3 regions of the Pseudomonas sp. F3-2 genome follow, and region 3 is predicted to be linked to each of the others. Evidence: predicted binding sites of a transcription regulator. Region 3 holds the regulator's gene; each other region holds the start of a gene.

Region 1 (5,263 bases), 920 kb from region 3:
ACGGTCTTTCTCTTCGGCGTTGAACAGGCCCAGGCTGCCACGCCAGCGCGGCATACGGCCCAGACAGCCCAGCAGCACGTTGTCGAGCACGCTCAGGCGACTGACCAGATTGAATTGCTGAAAGATGTAGCCGATGTCGGCACGCAGGCGGCGCACCTTGCTGTTGAGTCGTCCCGAGACTTGCACTTCGCGACCCAGCACCGTGACGGTGCCACCGTTGGCCCGGTCGCAGCAGGCAAGGCCTGCCAAGTGGCGCAACAGCGTGGATTTGCCAGAGCCGGATGCGCCGATCAGCGCTACCATTTCTCCGGGTTGTATAGACAATGCCAGGTCAACCAAAGCGGTCTTGCGAGCGAATGTCTTGTTCAAGCGGTCGACATGGATAGCTGCGTTCATGGGCTTCTCTTGTCTCATCTTGTCGTGTGGATCCGGCGTCCTGCCACCGGCGAAACGTGCGCCTTGCCCGTCCATGGCCGCGTTCGGTGCGAGTGACATTAGAGCGAGCGTGTGGCAGTTCGATGACCCGTCGATGACCGCGAGATAACAGTTCGTTGACTATTTGATGCGGGATGATTCGCGTATTTTGTCGACATGTTTGTGTAGAGCAGCGGTCTTGGCAGGATGCGGGCTAGACAAGTCGAACGACTGAAAAGCGCACATACCTTCGATGGCGGCGTATCAATGCTTGAATTAACGACAGACAGCGTGCGCTCGCGGGCAAACGCGCGCCTGGAATGTCCACCGCCACGTCATTCGCACAGGCGCAACGGGATGAACTGCACACGAATCCTCACCCTCATACTGCTCGGCGCCCTGTCCCTGATGGCAGGCGCCGACAATCAGGAGAACCGCACCTTGGCTGCAACCGGCTCTGCCAATTACCGCTTCGAACGCTTGAACGTCGACTCCCCGGACGGTCAGCGCCATTACCGCCTCGACATCGGCATCCCGCGCAACGCGGCGCCAGCCACTGGCTATCCGGTGATGTACCTGCTGGATGGCAACAATGCGCTGGCCGAATTGCAGGACAGCTGGTTAGGCGAACTCGATGCGGGCGCTGCGCCGCTGCTGGTGATGATCGGCTACGACATCGACGGCACCTACGACGGCGAACAACGCACCCGCGACTACACGGGCGACACGGCGTTGGCGTTCCTGACGACGATCGAAACCGGCATCAAGCCGAAGGTGCGGGCAAACTGGTCGGTGGACCTGAAACGGCAAACGCTGTGGGGGCATTCGTTCGGCGGGCTGTTCGTGCTCGATGCGATGCTGGCACGGCCCGATGCGTTCCAGACCTGGATTGCCGCCAGCGCCTCGCTGTGGTATCAGCCGACCACCTTCGATAAGGGCATGGCGCTGCGCGCATTGGCGCCCGAAACAGCGAAGCACGTGGTGATCGTCAAGGGCGAAAGAGAAGGCAAGCCGCCAATCGCGCAATTCGATGGCGGCTCGCCGCAGAGAAGGCAGCAGATGCAGGCCGTGCCCGCCGACGCCAATCGCCTGCTGGCGGAGCATCTGGCGACGCTGCCCGGCACCGAGGCCAGTTACCGGGCATTCAACGGACGCAACCATGGCCAGATGTTCACCACGGCGCTGCATCTGGGTTTGCGGATGGCGGCCGGATTGCCCGGCCAGCCGTGAGTCCCGCTGTTTTACACTGTGTTGACGACGGTCAGATCCGGAACGTGCCCACCAGATGCTGCAAGCGCGCAGTCTGGTGTTCAAGGTGCCGGCAGGCGTCCAGCGTCGACTTCAGGTTGTCCACGCCTTCCTGATTGAGCGTGTTGATTTCCGTAATGTCGACGTTGATCGACTCGACCACCGCGGTCTGTTCTTCGGTGGCGGTTGCAACCGACTGGTTCATGCCATCGATTTCGCCGATGCGGCGGGTCACGCTGTTCAGGCGTTCGCCGGCCTGATTGGCGATGGTCACGCTGCTTTCGCTTTGACGCTGACTCTCCGTCATGTTGGCCACCGCGTCACGGGCGCCCACCTGCAGCTCTTCGATCATGCCCTGCACTTGTTGCGCGGAATCCTGGGTGCGATGCGCCAGGTTGCGCACTTCGTCGGCGACCACGGCAAAACCGCGCCCCGCTTCACCGGCACGCGCCGCCTCGATGGCCGCGTTGAGGGCCAGCAAGTTGGTCTGCTGAGAGATGCCGGTGATCACTTCCAGAATCTGGCCGATGTTGGCGGTCTTGTTGTTCAGGGTCTCGATGTTCGCGCAGGACTCACTGATCTTTTCCGACAACTGATTCATCGCCTTGATGGTCTGCGTGACCACCCCTTGGCCTTCGGTCGCCAGTTGCGTGGCTTCGCTGGAGTGCTGCGAGGCGAGCGCAGCGTTCTGCGCGATCTCCTGGGCCGCGGCGCCAAGCTGGTTGATCGCTGCAGCCACGCTGCTGGTGCGGCTGGACTGCTGGTCGGAGTTGCCCATGGACGAGTTGGACGCACCCACGACCCGCGCAGCGACTTCACCCAGCTGGCCTGCGGTGGACGCCACCTCACGGATCGAGCCGTGAATACGCTCGACGAAGCGGTTGAAGGACAATGCCAGCGCGCCGAACTCGTCCTGCGAGACGATCGACAGTCGCTTGGTCAGATCGCCTTCGCCGTCGGCGATGTCCTGCATCGCCAGACCCATCTGGTGCAGCGGCTGCATGAGGACGCGAATCAGCAGGCCCAGCAGCAACATGATGATCGCGACGGCAATCACCATCGCCAGGATCGCCGAAGAACGGAATTCGCTGAGCATCGAATACGCGGCGTCGCGGTCCAGCACCAGCGCCACGTACCAGTTCGCCGAAGACAGGCCTTCGACCTTGGTGAACGAAATGAACTGCGCCTTGCCGGCCGATTCGATTTCGTAGACGCCGGGTGCGATTTTCGGTGCGCCACTTGGATAGGCTTCACTGACATTCTTCAGGACCAGCTTGCTGTCTGGGTGAATCAGAATTTTCCCGTCGGCGCTGACGATGTAGGCGTAACCATGTCCGCCGAAGTTCAGCGAGTTGATGGTCTTGCTGATGGCGTCCAGGGAGATGTCTGCACCGGCAACGCCGATCATCTGACCCTGCTGGCGGACCGGCGTCGCCAGGGTCACCACCAGTTTGCCGGAAGAGGCCGCAATGTACGGCTCAGTGACGATCGTGCCCTGCGCCGCATCGGCCGCCTTGTACCAGCCGCGGGCCCGTGGGTCGTAGTCCGCCGCACGATTACCCGCTGGCACGGAGAACATCACACCGTCCTTGCCGCCGAAGTAACTGAGCTGGAAGTTGTCCGGGTAAACCGGCAGCCCGACGATACGTGGCAGGCCGCTGACCGCAGGGCCATCTGCCGCAATCTGCTGGGCCATGGAATACAACAACTGCGTGCGGCTATCGAGCCAGGTTTGAATGTTCTGAGTTGTCAGACTTCCTAACTGTTGCAGTTCGGTATCTACGTTGTTCTTCAATGTTTCGCGCTGGCGAAAGTCGTTCACCAGAATGAAGCACGAGAAAGCAACGACAACTATCAATGCAGCGGCCAGCAGGATCTTTCTGCTGAAACCCAGACGTTTGATCATACGATTGTGTCCATAACCAAGAATGACAGCGACGAGAATGCGTAGCCGATCGGGCGCGCGCTGCGCTTTGTACGGGGTTGTTCAAAGAAAGGGAAGACGCGGCCCGAAATATACTTCGGCTGACCGGCGACAGAGTTTAGTACCGGTCGTCGTGGACACTCGTAGAACGATTTTTATAGGCAGGGGAAAATGACGATATGTTTAAACATCCGGCGAAGTCTGTTTAACGGGATCCAATTATGTGCAGCGCAATGATTAATCATCACGCTGCGTAGTTGGCGTAGAAACGTTACTTGGCGAACAACTGCCCCATGTCTTTGAACGCTTTGAACTCCAGCGCGTTACCGCACGGATCGAACAGGAACATCGTCGCCTGTTCGCCGACCTGGCCTTTGAATCGTATGTAGGGTTCGATGACGAACTTGACGCCCTGCCCCTTCAGCCGATCGGCCAGCGCTTCCCATTCCTCCCAGCCAAGCACGACTCCGAAATGCGGAACGGGCACGTCATGACCGTCCACCGCATTGGTCCCGGCATGGGCCTGGGAGTCGGTCTGAGGGTGTTCGTGAATGACCAGTTGATGGCCGAAGAAATCGAAATCCACCCAGTGATCACTGGAGCGGCCTTCCGGCAGGTTGAACACGTTGGCGTAAAAGTGCCGGGCTGCCGCCAGGTCATGAACGGGGATGGCGAGGTGAAACGGAGATAGCTTCGGGCTGCTGGCGGTCACGGGTGATGCTCCTCTTAATGGGCTGCAGCCATCTTTACCCATTGAATCATTGATGGAAAGATCATAATTTTCGCGCCGAGCCACAATTATTTCGATCAGTGAGTTGCCATGATTCGCGAGCTTAAAACCTTCATTGCTGTCGAGCGCCTCGGCACGTTTGTCGCTGCCGGCAACCAGATCGGCCTGACCCAGTCGGCGGTCAGCGCGCAGATTCGCACGCTGGAGAAGTCCCTCGGCACCCCATTGTTCGACCGCAGCGGCCGCAGCGCGACATTGAACGCCGCGGGGCTGCGCGCGCTTCCCATGGCCCGGGAAATCGTCGCGCTGTACGAGCGCATGGCTGCGCCGTCCATCGACAGTGGTTATTTCGGGGAGTTGCGCATCGGCGCCATCGCCACGGTGCAGACCGGCCTGCTGCCTGCGGCACTGGTGCAGTTCAACCGTCAGGCGGCGACGGTGGAGGCGAAGGTCATTCCGGGTGTCTCGCAAACCCTGCTCAACAGCGTCGACGCGGGTGAGATCGACCTGGCACTGCTGATCCGACCGCCCTTCGCGCTGCCCAAGGAACTGCATCTGGAGATCATCGAGCGCGAGCCCTTCGTGTTGATCGCCCCGGCCACCGTCGAGGGCGATGATCCGCTGCAACTGCTGCGCGATACACGTTTCGTGCGCTACGACCGGCACTCGTTCGGCGGGCGGCAGGTCACGCGCTTTCTGCGTGCGCAGAAAATCGACACCCGGCCAGGTCTTGAGCTGGACGAAGTCGATGCCATCGTTCGCATGGTCGAAGCCGGCCTAGGCGTGTCGCTGGTACCCCGAGCCGGGCTGTGGATGGAGCGCGCGGCACAGATCCGCATCATTGAACTCGGCCCCCTGACCTTCTACCGGGAACTGGCGATGGTCATGCGCCATGCCAACCGGCAGTTGCCGTTGCAGCGACTGTTCAGGGAGTGCCTGGCGACCGC
Region 2 (5,263 bases), 2.6 Mb from region 3:
CTTCGGTGAAGCAGTGGGTCGTGCCGGTGGACAAGAAGCGCAAGAGCGAGCTGTTCATCCATCTGCTCAAGAAACTGCGCTGGAGCCAGGTGCTGGTGTTCGCCAAAACCCGCGTTGGCGTCGATCAGCTGGTGGACCGCCTGCAAGGCCTGAGCATCAACGCCGATGGCATTCACGGCGACAAGCCGCAGGCCACTCGCCAGCGTGCGCTGGACCGTTTCAAGGCAGGTGAAGTGCAGATTCTGGTGGCCACTGATGTCGCGGCACGTGGCCTGGACATCGACGACCTGCCAACCGTCGTTAACCTGGATCTGCCGATCGTGGCCGAGGATTACGTTCACCGCATCGGCAGAACCGGGCGCGCAGGCCAGACCGGCGAGGCGATTTCGCTGGTGTGTGCGGACGAGGTCGAGTTGCTCAGCGCGATCGAGGTGCTGACGCGTCAGACGCTGCAACGCAAGGAAGAACCGGATTTCGAACCCGAGCATCGCGTTCCCGCCACAGATGCCACCGGGGCGATCCTGAAAAAACCGAAGAAGCCGAAGAAACCCAAAGCCAGCGGCGGTGGCGGTAAGCGCAATCTCGGCAAGTGGGTCGACAGCGGTGAATCCGTGGCCCAGGCGCCTGACGTCAAGCCGGTGCGCAAGGTGCCTGCGTTCAACACCGGGCCGCGCAAGCGCAAGCCATGATGCGCTCGGTCGGTGATCTCAAGACGCCATTGTCTTTTGCCCGCCGACCGCTCACCATCGCCTGAGTTACCCGCCTGCCAGATGGATAAAAAAATTGGCAGTACGTCCAGCCCATAAGCGCTTCCGGAGTCGGCTGCTATTCGCGCTGGCGACGATGTGCATGGCGTATGTGGGTTACCTCGCCGCCGACTGGGATTTTTCCGAAATCAGTCGCCGCGCCGAAACCTTGTATGGGCCGTCGGGGGCCGGACGGCAACGCATCGATGCCTGGCAGGATCTGCTGGCAACCGAGAAGCAGGTCAGTGAAATGGACAAGCTGGCTGTGGTGAATCAGTTCTTCAACAAGCAGCTGCGCTACGAAGAAGACAGCGACCTGTGGCATGAGGTCGATTACTGGGCCACGCCTGTCGAATCCTTGATCAAGGGCGCCGGTGACTGCGAAGACTACGCCATCGCCAAATATTTCAGCCTCCGCCGACTGGGTGTTCCGGGCGAGAAACTGCTGATTACCTACGTCAAGGCGCTGCGCCTGAACCGCGCCCACATGGTGCTGACCTACTATTCGAGCCCGAACGCGGTGCCGTTGGTGCTCGACAGCCTGATCAACGACATCAAACCTGCCAGCGAGCGCCCGGATCTGTTGCCGGTATACGCCTTCAACGCGCAAGGCGTGTGGCTGCCTGGCGCGCAGGGCAATAAAAAAACAGGTGACAGCAAACGTCTGTCGCGCTGGCAGGACGTACTGAAAAAAATGGGCGCCGAAGGCTTCCCGACCGAGCCTGGGAATGAGGAGCACTGATGTCACTGTTCAAGCAGCTGTTCATTGCTATCTGTCTGTTTCTGGTGGTCGCCTTCGCCGGCGGCTTCGTCGTCAGCCTGGAAAGCTCCAGGGCGCAGTACGTCAACCAGTTGCGTTCCCACGCGCAGGACGCCGCCACCTCGCTGGCGTTGTCGCTCAGCGCCAACGTCGACGACCCGGCAATGATCGAGCTGATGGTGACGTCGATCTTCGACAGCGGCTATTACGCCAGCATTCGTGTGGTCGATCTGGCGAGCGGCGCTGCAATCGTCGAACGCCGCGCGGCGACCGGCATTCAGGATGTACCGAAATGGTTCGTCGATGCGATAGGGCTCGAGCCTGGCGCCGGGGAAGCCATCGTGAGCCGGGGCTGGCAGCAGATGGCGAGAGTGGAAGTGGTCAGCCATCCCATGTTCGCGCTGGCCAAGCTGTGGCAAAGCGCGCTCGGCAGCCTCGGCTGGCTGGTCGCCTGCGGCGTCGTCAGTGCGTTGGCGGGCGGGCTGCTCTTGCGTCGCCAGCTAAAACCTCTGGACTACATGGTGGCGCAGTCTCAGGCGATCGGCCGTCGTGAATTTCTCACCTCGCCCGAGCTGCCGCGCACACCAGAGCTGCGCCGTGTGGTTCAGGCGATGAACCAGATGGTCGAGAAGCTCAAGGCGCTGTTCGAGGAGAGCACCGAGCGCAGCGAGCAGCTGCGTGTCGAGTCTTATCAGGACAGCCTCACCGGCCTGTCCAACAGGCGCTATTTCGATATGCAGCTCACTGCACGTGTCAGCCAGCTGGAGGACAGCCGCGCCGGTTATCTACTGCTGCTGCGGGTCAAGGATCTGGCCGGGCTGAACGAGCGCCAGGGTGGCCAGCACGCCGACGCTCTCATCGTCGCGGTCGCTGAGCTGTTGGTGCGCCAGTGCGAGCCCTTTGCACAGACGCGCAACCTTGTCAGCCGCATTCGGGGCGGTGAGTTCGCGGTACTTGCGCCCGGCATGGTGCGCGAGGATGCCCTGCAACTCGCCCACAACCTTGAAACATCGCTGCACAGCCTCGAAACGACCGGTGCCTGCGATGTTGCGCCTGTGGCGTACATGGGACTTGCGCCGTACAGCCCCGGTGACTCGTCGCTGATCCTGCTGGGGCTGGCCGATCAGGCGCTGTCGCAGGCCGAAGCGGGCGGCGATCCTACGTGGTGCTGCATTGAACGTGGCGCAATTGGCGATCTGGGCGAAGACCATCATGCCTGGCATCGATTGCTGGACGGGGCCTTGACCCACGGTCGCTTTGAGCTGTTTTTTCAGCCGGTGGTCGATGCCAGAGAGCCCAGCCAGGTGCTGCATTACAAAGTGCTTTCCCGCGTGGTCGATGCGCATGGCCAGACGATTCCCGCCGGGCGCTTCCTGCCGTGGCTCGAGCGCTTTGGCTGGTCGTCCCGGCATGATCTGTTGATGCTCGAGCAGGTGCTTCAGCATCTGCAGACGCACGACCAGCGTCTGGCGTTGAATCTTTCGGCAGCGACGCTGAATGACTCCGGAGCGTTCACCCGAATCGTTGAAGCATTGCGTGCACAGCCTGGGCTGGGGCCGCGCCTGACGCTGGAAATCGGCGAAGCGCAGTTGCCGGAGCAGGCGCTGCTGGAAAAACTGACCCGGCGGTTGCAAGAGGCGGGCTTCTCATTGGCGCTGCAGCACTTTGGCGGGCGTTTCAGCATCATCGGTAATCTGGCGCATCTGGGGCTGGCGTATCTGAAGATCGATGGCAGTTACATCCGGGCCATCGATCAGGAGAACCATAAACGCCTGTTCATCGAGGCTGTGCAGCGGGCCGCGCACAGCATCGATCTGCCATTGATTGCCGAGCGCGTCGAGACCGCCGGGGAGCATCAGGTGCTGGCAGAAATGGGCATCAAGGGTGTGCAAGGTCAGCTCTTTGGTGATCCGGCGCCTTGGCAGTGATTGGCCGTTTCAAAACGCCAGACCATCATATTTCTCCCTGAAACGGCGGTCATCGCGCAGGGTAAAAGCCGCCGCATCCCGCGCTTAAAACATCATTCAAAGCAATAGTCGAAGGCTTTCCATCACGGTTATCGATCCTGAAATCGAATACTAGCCTTGTGACATATTTCGCCTGTAATTTATATAAATAGGATCCTAAAGATCTGGCCCGAACCTGCGATACGGTGAGGTGAAGCTGTCGTCCCGCGACCATTAACTACAAGAGCTATTGGTCATTTTTTATCATCAAAAATGATACTTCCTGCATACAAGGAAATAGTCGTGACGTTGAATCTACGCCGCAAGGTCATTCTCCTTGCCATCATTCCAAGCCTGCTGCTGGCTGCGGTCATCAGCTGCATCACCTGGGTCGTGCTGCAAAAGCTCGCCACTCAGGAAGTGGAGCAAACTCGCGCGCTGCTGCTTGAGGAACGCAAACTGTCGCTGAAAAACTATCAGCAGATTGGCGAGGCGGCGATCAAGCCGATCTACGACGCTTCCGCGCCTGGCGACATGGACGCTCGTGATCGCGCGCTCAAAGTCCTGAAGAGTCTGCAGTACGACAAGGCCAGTTACTTCTTCGGTTACAACTCGTCCTACGTGCGCGTGTTCTGGTCCGACAAGGACCTCGACATCGGCAAGAACTTTTCCGACGCCAAGGATGCCAATGGCGTCTACGTCATCCGTGGCCTGGTCGACAAGGCCAAAGACGGCACTCATTTCTTCCGCTACGACTGGCCGACGCCGGGCAGCGACAAACCGATTCCCAAATTGGGGTACACCTCATACCTGCAGAAGTGGGACCTGGCGTTTGGCACGCAGGCCAATCTGGACGACATCGATAATCAGGTCGCTGCCATCGCGCAATCCACGCAAAGCCGCATCGGCTCCTCTGCCGCGCTGATCGTCGCGATCATCGCGGTGTTTCTCTTGATCGTCGCGCTCGTCGGGCTGGTGCTCGGCAACGGCCTGGTCAAACCGGTGCTGGTGATCAAACAGAATCTGGACGACATCGCCGCCGGCGACGGCGACCTGACGCGTCGTCTTCCTGAGAGCGGCAATGATGAATTGGGCGCGCTGTCCCGCTCGTTCAACCAGTTCGTGGCGAAGATCCACGGGCTGGTTCGCCAGATTGCCGAGATGACCGGGCAGTTGAACAGCCTGGTGGGCGACATGTCGTCTCAGGCGCAACGGTCGGAGGAGGCGATGGGCCGCCAGCGGCAGGAAACCGATCAGGTCGCCACCGCGATTCACGAGATGTCCTCGGCGGCGCATCAAGTGTCGATCAGCGCGCAGGGCGCCTCCCAGGCCGCGCGCAAAACCAGCGATGTCGGGCTGGATGCCAAGACGGTCGTCAACAAAAGCATCGACAGCATTCATGCGCTCATTGGTGAAATAGGCGCGAGCAGTTCGTCGCTCGATCACCTGCGTCAGGATGTGCAATCCATCGCAACGGTGGTGGATGTGATTCGCTCGGTGGCCGAACAGACCAACCTGCTGGCGCTCAACGCGGCCATCGAAGCGGCGCGGGCGGGTGATGCCGGGCGTGGTTTTGCTGTCGTCGCCGACGAAGTTCGCGCGCTGGCCAGCCGCACCCAGCAAAGCACTCAGGAGATCCACGACATGATCAGCTCGCTGCAACGTGGCGCGCAGGACGCCGTGGTCGCCATGAGTCGCTCCAGCGACACCGGCAAGACAACCGGTGAACTCGCCAACGAAGCCGGCACGTCGCTGGATGCAATTGGCCAGTTGATCGAAACCATCAACGACATGAACGCACAGATTGCCAG
Region 3 (5,263 bases):
ACTGTGCAGGCGTCGCCGGGGCCGGGGTCGAAGCAACGGCACCCGCCGCTTCGGCCTTGACCGCATTCAGCGAGTCCAGCAGTTGTTCGAATTCCTGATCGGTGATGTCTTCGGACGGCGCTTCGGCCACCGGCTCCGGCGCCACAGGAGCGGGCGCGGCAGCCACTTCGTCAGCCGACGCAGGCTCTGCCAGGCGGGAAAGCGCAGCAAGCAGTTCAGGCGTGGCCGGCGTGATGTCCGAACGCTCGCGCACCTGACCGAACATGCTGTTGACGGTGTCCAGGGCTTCGAGCACAACGTCCATGAGTTCCGCGTCGACCCGGCGCTCACCTTTGCGCAGGATGTCGAACACGTTTTCGGCGATGTGACAGCATTCAACCAGCTCGTTGAGCTGGAGGAAGCCGGCGCCCCCTTTTACAGTGTGAAAACCGCGAAAAATTGCATTGAGCAGGTCCGCATCGTCCGGCCGGCTTTCCAGCTCGACCAACTGCTCGGACAACTGCTCCAGAATCTCGCCGGCCTCTACCAGAAAATCCTGAAGGATTTCTTCATCGGCGCCGAAGCTCATTGGGGGTGCTCCTAAAATTAACCGTCAAACCGATCCGGAAGCTGTTCGGCGATCTGCGCGCATTGCCTTCGTCGAAGCATTGGCGCGCAGCTCAACAGCCACTTTCACATAGAACCCTGAATCGCAGACCCGCAAGCGGGAATCTAGAAGCCAAGGCTGGATAGCAGATCGTCTACATCATCCTGACCGGATACGACGTCTTCACGTTTATCGGCATGAATCTGCGGACCTTCACCCTTGGAATGAAGTTTTTCCTGTTCTTTTTGCTGACGGAACACTTCCTGGTCGTGTTCGATCCCTGCAAAGCGATCGACCTGACTGGCCATCAGCACCAGCTTGAGCAGATTGCTCTCCACTTCGGTGACCAGTGTGGTCACACGCTTGATGACCTGGCCGGTGAGGTCCTGGTAATCCTGAGCCAGCAGAATGTCGTTCAGGTGGCTGGCGACCTCGGCGGTCTCCTTCTCGCTGCGCGTCAGAAAACCATCGACGCGGCGGGCCAGATCACGAAACTCATCGGCACCGATCTCGCGACGCATGAAGCGTCCCCAATCGGCGCTCAAGGCCTTGGCATCGGCACTGAGGCCATTCATCAACGGCGTGCTCTGCTCGACCAGGTCCATGGTGCGGTTGGCCGCACCTTCCGTCAGCCTGACAACATACGACAGGCGTTCGGTGGCATCGGTGATCTGGGACACTTCTTCGGCTTGCGGCATGTGCGGGTCAATCTGGAAATTGACGATCGCACTGTGCAGCTCGCGCGTCAGTTTGCCGACTTCCTGATACAGGCCGCGATCCCGGGTCTGATTAAGCTCATGGATGAGTTGCACGGCATCGCCGAACTTGCCTTTTTCAAGGCTCGCGACGAGTTCTTGTGCATGTTTCTTCAGGGTCGACTCGAAGTCACCCATTGTCGAATCTTTGGAATCCATAGCGCCCTCGCAGCGGACATCAGCTATTGACGCGCTCGAATATCTTCTCGATCTTTTCTTTGAGCACTTGCGCGGTGAATGGCTTGACCACGTAGCCGTTCACACCGGCCTGAGCGGCTTCGATGATCTGCTCGCGCTTGGCTTCGGCAGTGACCATCAATACCGGCAAGTGACGCAGACGCTCGTCGGCGCGGACCTGACGCAACAGGTCGATGCCGGACATGCCGGGCATGTTCCAGTCAGTCACCAGAAAGTCAAAAGCCCCGCTCTGCAGCATCGGCAATGCGGTGGTACCGTCATCTGCTTCGGCCGTGTTGGTGAACCCAAGGTCACGCAACAGGTTTTTTATGATCCGCCGCATCGTTGAGAAGTCATCAACGATGAGGATTTTCATGTTCTTGTCCAATTCGACCTCCAAGCAGTCTTTAACGCGCCCAGCACCTGGACGCGCGTTCAATCAATACCGGCACAACCCAGTGATCGGCTCTACGAAAATAATAAGGGATGGTGCACATCGAGGGGTCACGAACACGGCGCAACAGGCCGTTCAAAGACCTGATCCGACCGGCTCCTGCCTTGTCTCTCCTGCTTCCCACACCACATTCAGCACAGCCGGTCTTACTTGCAACACGCGAACACCCTGTTCACGTGCGATGAATCAGCGCGCGCGCCACTCTCCCAACCGTCCACGCAACCGCGCGGCGCACTGGCTATGCAGCTGGCTGACCCGAGATTCGCTGACCCCCAGGACCTCACCGATTTCCTTGAGGTTCAGCTCTTCGTCGTAATACAGCGCCAGCACCAGGCGTTCACGCTCCGGCAGATTGGCGATGGCATCCGCCAGCGCAGCCTGGAAACGTTCGTCTTCCAGATCGCGCGACGGCTCCAGCGACTGGCTCGCGCCGTCCTCGTGCAGCCCTTCATGCTCGCCGTCCTGCAACAGGTCGTCGAAGCTGAACAGGCGACTGCCCAAGGTATCGTTCAAAATCCCGTAGTAATCATCGAGACTCAATTGAAGTTCGGCAGCAACCTCGTGATCTTTAGCGTCACGGCCGGTTTTTGCTTCAATTGCACGAATCGCGTCGCTGACCATGCGCGTATTCCGGTGAACCGAGCGTGGCGCCCAGTCGCCCTTGCGCACTTCGTCGAGCATCGCGCCGCGAATACGAATACCCGCGTAAGTCTCGAAACTCGCACCTTTGGTGGAGTCGTACTTGGTCGACACCTCGAGCAGACCGATCATGCCGGCCTGGATCAGGTCCTCGACCTGAACACTGGCCGGCAGTCGCGCCAGCAGGTGGTAAGCGATGCGCTTGACCAGCGGGGCATAACGCTCGATCAGTTCGTACTGGGAATCTTTGGATGATTTGCTGTACATGCGATAGCCACTTGCGGTCATGACACGGGCCCTGCGCTGGTCTGATGCACCAGGCGTTCAACGAAAAACTCAAGGTGACCGCGCGGGTTCGCCGGCAGCGGCCAGGTATCGACCTTCTGCGCGATGGCCTTGAACGCCAGCGCACATTTGGAACGCGGGAACGCTTCGTACACCGCACGCTGCTTCTGGACCGCCTTGCGCACGCACTCGTCGTACGGAACGGCGCCAACGTATTGCAGCGCGACATCGAGGAAACGGTCAGTCACTTTGGTCAGCTTGGCGAACAGGTTGCGCCCTTCCTGCGGGCTCTGCGCCATGTTGGCCAGCACGCGGAAGCGGTTCATGCCGTAGTCGCGATTGAGCAGCTTGATCAGCGCGTAAGCGTCAGTGATCGAAGTGGGCTCATCGCACACCACCAGCAGGACTTCCTGAGCGGCGCGCACGAAGCTGACCACCGACTCGCCGATCCCGGCAGCGGTATCGATCACCAGCACATCCAGGTTGTCGCCGATGTCGCTGAACGCCTGAATCAGACCGGCATGCTGCGCCGGAGTCAGGTGCACCATGCTCTGCGTGCCGGAAGCGGCCGGCACGATGCGTACGCCGCCCGGCCCCTGCAGCAGCACGTCGCGCAGCTCGCAGCGGCCCTCGATGACATCCGCAAGCGTGCGTTTGGGCGTCAGCCCCAGCAATACGTCGACGTTGGCCAGACCCAGATCGGCGTCCAGCAACATGACGCGACGCCCGAGCTCGGCCAGCGCCAGTGAAAGATTCACTGAAACGTTGGTCTTGCCGACGCCACCTTTGCCACCGGTCACCGCGATAACCTGTACGGGATGCATGCTGCCCATGTTAATTTTTTACCTTGTCTTGCTTAGACCTAAGCCACATGTAGGGCTGCACGTTCAGAGTGTGAACAATGCCTGGCAGACCATCGATGCAGGTATATTCCAGTGTCATTTTCCCTACCTAGCCCGCACGCTTGCCGGGACTGTGATAAAGATCCGCAAACATATCCGCCATCGCTTCCTCGCTAGGCTCCTCCTGCATCTGCACACTGACAGCCCGGCTTACCAACTGGTGCCGGCGTGGCAAATGCAGATCATCCGGTATCCGTGGACCATCGGTGAGATAGGCCACAGGCAGTTCGTGAGTGACCGCCAGGCTGAGGACTTCGCCCAGGCTGGCCGTCTCGTCGAGTTTGGTCAGGATGCACCCGGCCAGACCGCAACGTTTGTAACTGTGATACGCCGCCGTCAGCACCTGCTTCTGGCTGGTGGTGGCCAATACCAGATAGTTGCGGGCACGGATGCCACGACCGGCGAGGCTTTCCAACTGCAGGCGCAAGGCCGGATCGCTGGCTTGCAGGCCCGCGGTGTCGATCAACACCACGCGCTTGCGCAGCAGCGGCTCCAGCGCCTGCGCCAGAGACTGGCCCGGATCGACGTGCGTCACTGGCACGTTGAGGATCCGGCCCAGGGTTTTAAGCTGTTCCTGAGCACCGATACGGAAACTGTCCATGCTCACCAGCGCAATGTTCTGCGCGCCGTATTTCAACACATAACGGGCGGCCAGTTTGGCCAGCGTGGTGGTCTTGCCCATACCGGCAGGACCGACCATGGCGATCACACCGCCCTCTTCCAGCGGCTCCACGTCCGGCGTTGCGATCATGCGCGCCAGATGGGCCAGCAACATGCGCCAGGTGTGCGCCTGATCGCCACCTTCCGGCACCATCGCCAGCAGATCACGGGACAGCGGACCGGACAGGCCGATGCGTTGCAGACGACGCCACAGATTAGCCTGTTGCGGACGGCTGCCTTGCAGCTGGTTCCAGGCCAGCGAACCCAGCTGGACTTCCAGCAGTTCGCGCAGCCCGTTCAATTCGGAGCGCATCGAGTCGTAGGCGCGCTGGCTGACCGCAGGCTCCACGGGACGCTCGGCGCGTTCGGCACGATCGGCCGCCATGGCGGCGTGGATCGATGGGCGAAACGGTTCTTCAAGCGTCGGCTCGATCTGCTTGCTGTCATCCATCGCCAGCCCTGCGAACAACTGACGATTGGCGACAGTGTCCAGCTCGCTACGGTGGGTCAGCTCAGCCTGAGCGGTGACGATGCGCGACTGAGTCTTGCGCAACTCGTCTTCGAGCTCGATGTTCGGCACACGCGGCGCCAGCGCAGACAATTTGTAGTCCAGCGCGGCAGTCAGTTCCACGCCGCCGGCGATGCGCCGGTTACCGATGATGGCCGCTTCGGCGCCCAGCTCATCACGAACCAGCTTCATGGCTTGTCGCATATCGGCGGCGAAAAAACGCTTAACTTGCATGACTCACTACCTCAGCCGTTCGGCCCGACAGTCGCTACGATGGTGACTTGCTTATTGTCAGGA

What was found. The regulator FliA, encoded in region 3, starts transcription of late flagellar genes. The targets are predictions, from matches to a motif close to CTAAAGTTTNNNNNNNNNNNGCCGNTAA.
Region 1: AAGQ88_RS14500 (methyl-accepting chemotaxis protein) is a predicted target of FliA. The motif match lies at 3,681-3,708, and genes of this name have one in related genera.
Region 2: AAGQ88_RS03220 (methyl-accepting chemotaxis protein) is a predicted target of FliA. The motif match lies at 3,630-3,657, and genes of this name have one in related genera.

What each region holds. Positions count from the first base shown of each region.
Region 1 is NZ_CP152388.1:3,168,239-3,173,501, forward strand. It holds gene phnC (phosphonate ABC transporter ATP-binding protein) at 1-396, opposite strand, end outside; gene AAGQ88_RS14495 (alpha/beta hydrolase-fold protein) at 772-1,644, shown strand; gene AAGQ88_RS14500 (methyl-accepting chemotaxis protein) at 1,676-3,568, opposite strand; gene AAGQ88_RS14505 (VOC family protein) at 3,858-4,298, opposite strand; gene AAGQ88_RS14510 (LysR family transcriptional regulator) at 4,407-5,263, shown strand, end outside.
Region 2 is NZ_CP152388.1:702,810-708,072, forward strand. It holds gene AAGQ88_RS03205 (DEAD/DEAH box helicase) at 1-689, shown strand, start outside; gene lapG (cysteine protease LapG) at 844-1,488, shown strand; gene lapD (cyclic di-GMP receptor LapD) at 1,488-3,434, shown strand; gene AAGQ88_RS03220 (methyl-accepting chemotaxis protein) at 3,756-5,263, shown strand, end outside.
Region 3 is NZ_CP152388.1:4,086,743-4,092,005, forward strand. It holds gene AAGQ88_RS18480 (chemotaxis protein CheA) at 1-568, opposite strand, end outside; gene AAGQ88_RS18485 (protein phosphatase CheZ) at 712-1,500, opposite strand; gene AAGQ88_RS18490 (chemotaxis response regulator CheY) at 1,520-1,894, opposite strand; gene fliA (RNA polymerase sigma factor FliA) at 2,159-2,899, opposite strand; gene fleN (flagellar synthesis regulator FleN) at 2,896-3,729, opposite strand; gene flhF (flagellar biosynthesis protein FlhF) at 3,848-5,200, opposite strand; gene flhA (flagellar biosynthesis protein FlhA) at 5,212-5,263, opposite strand, start outside.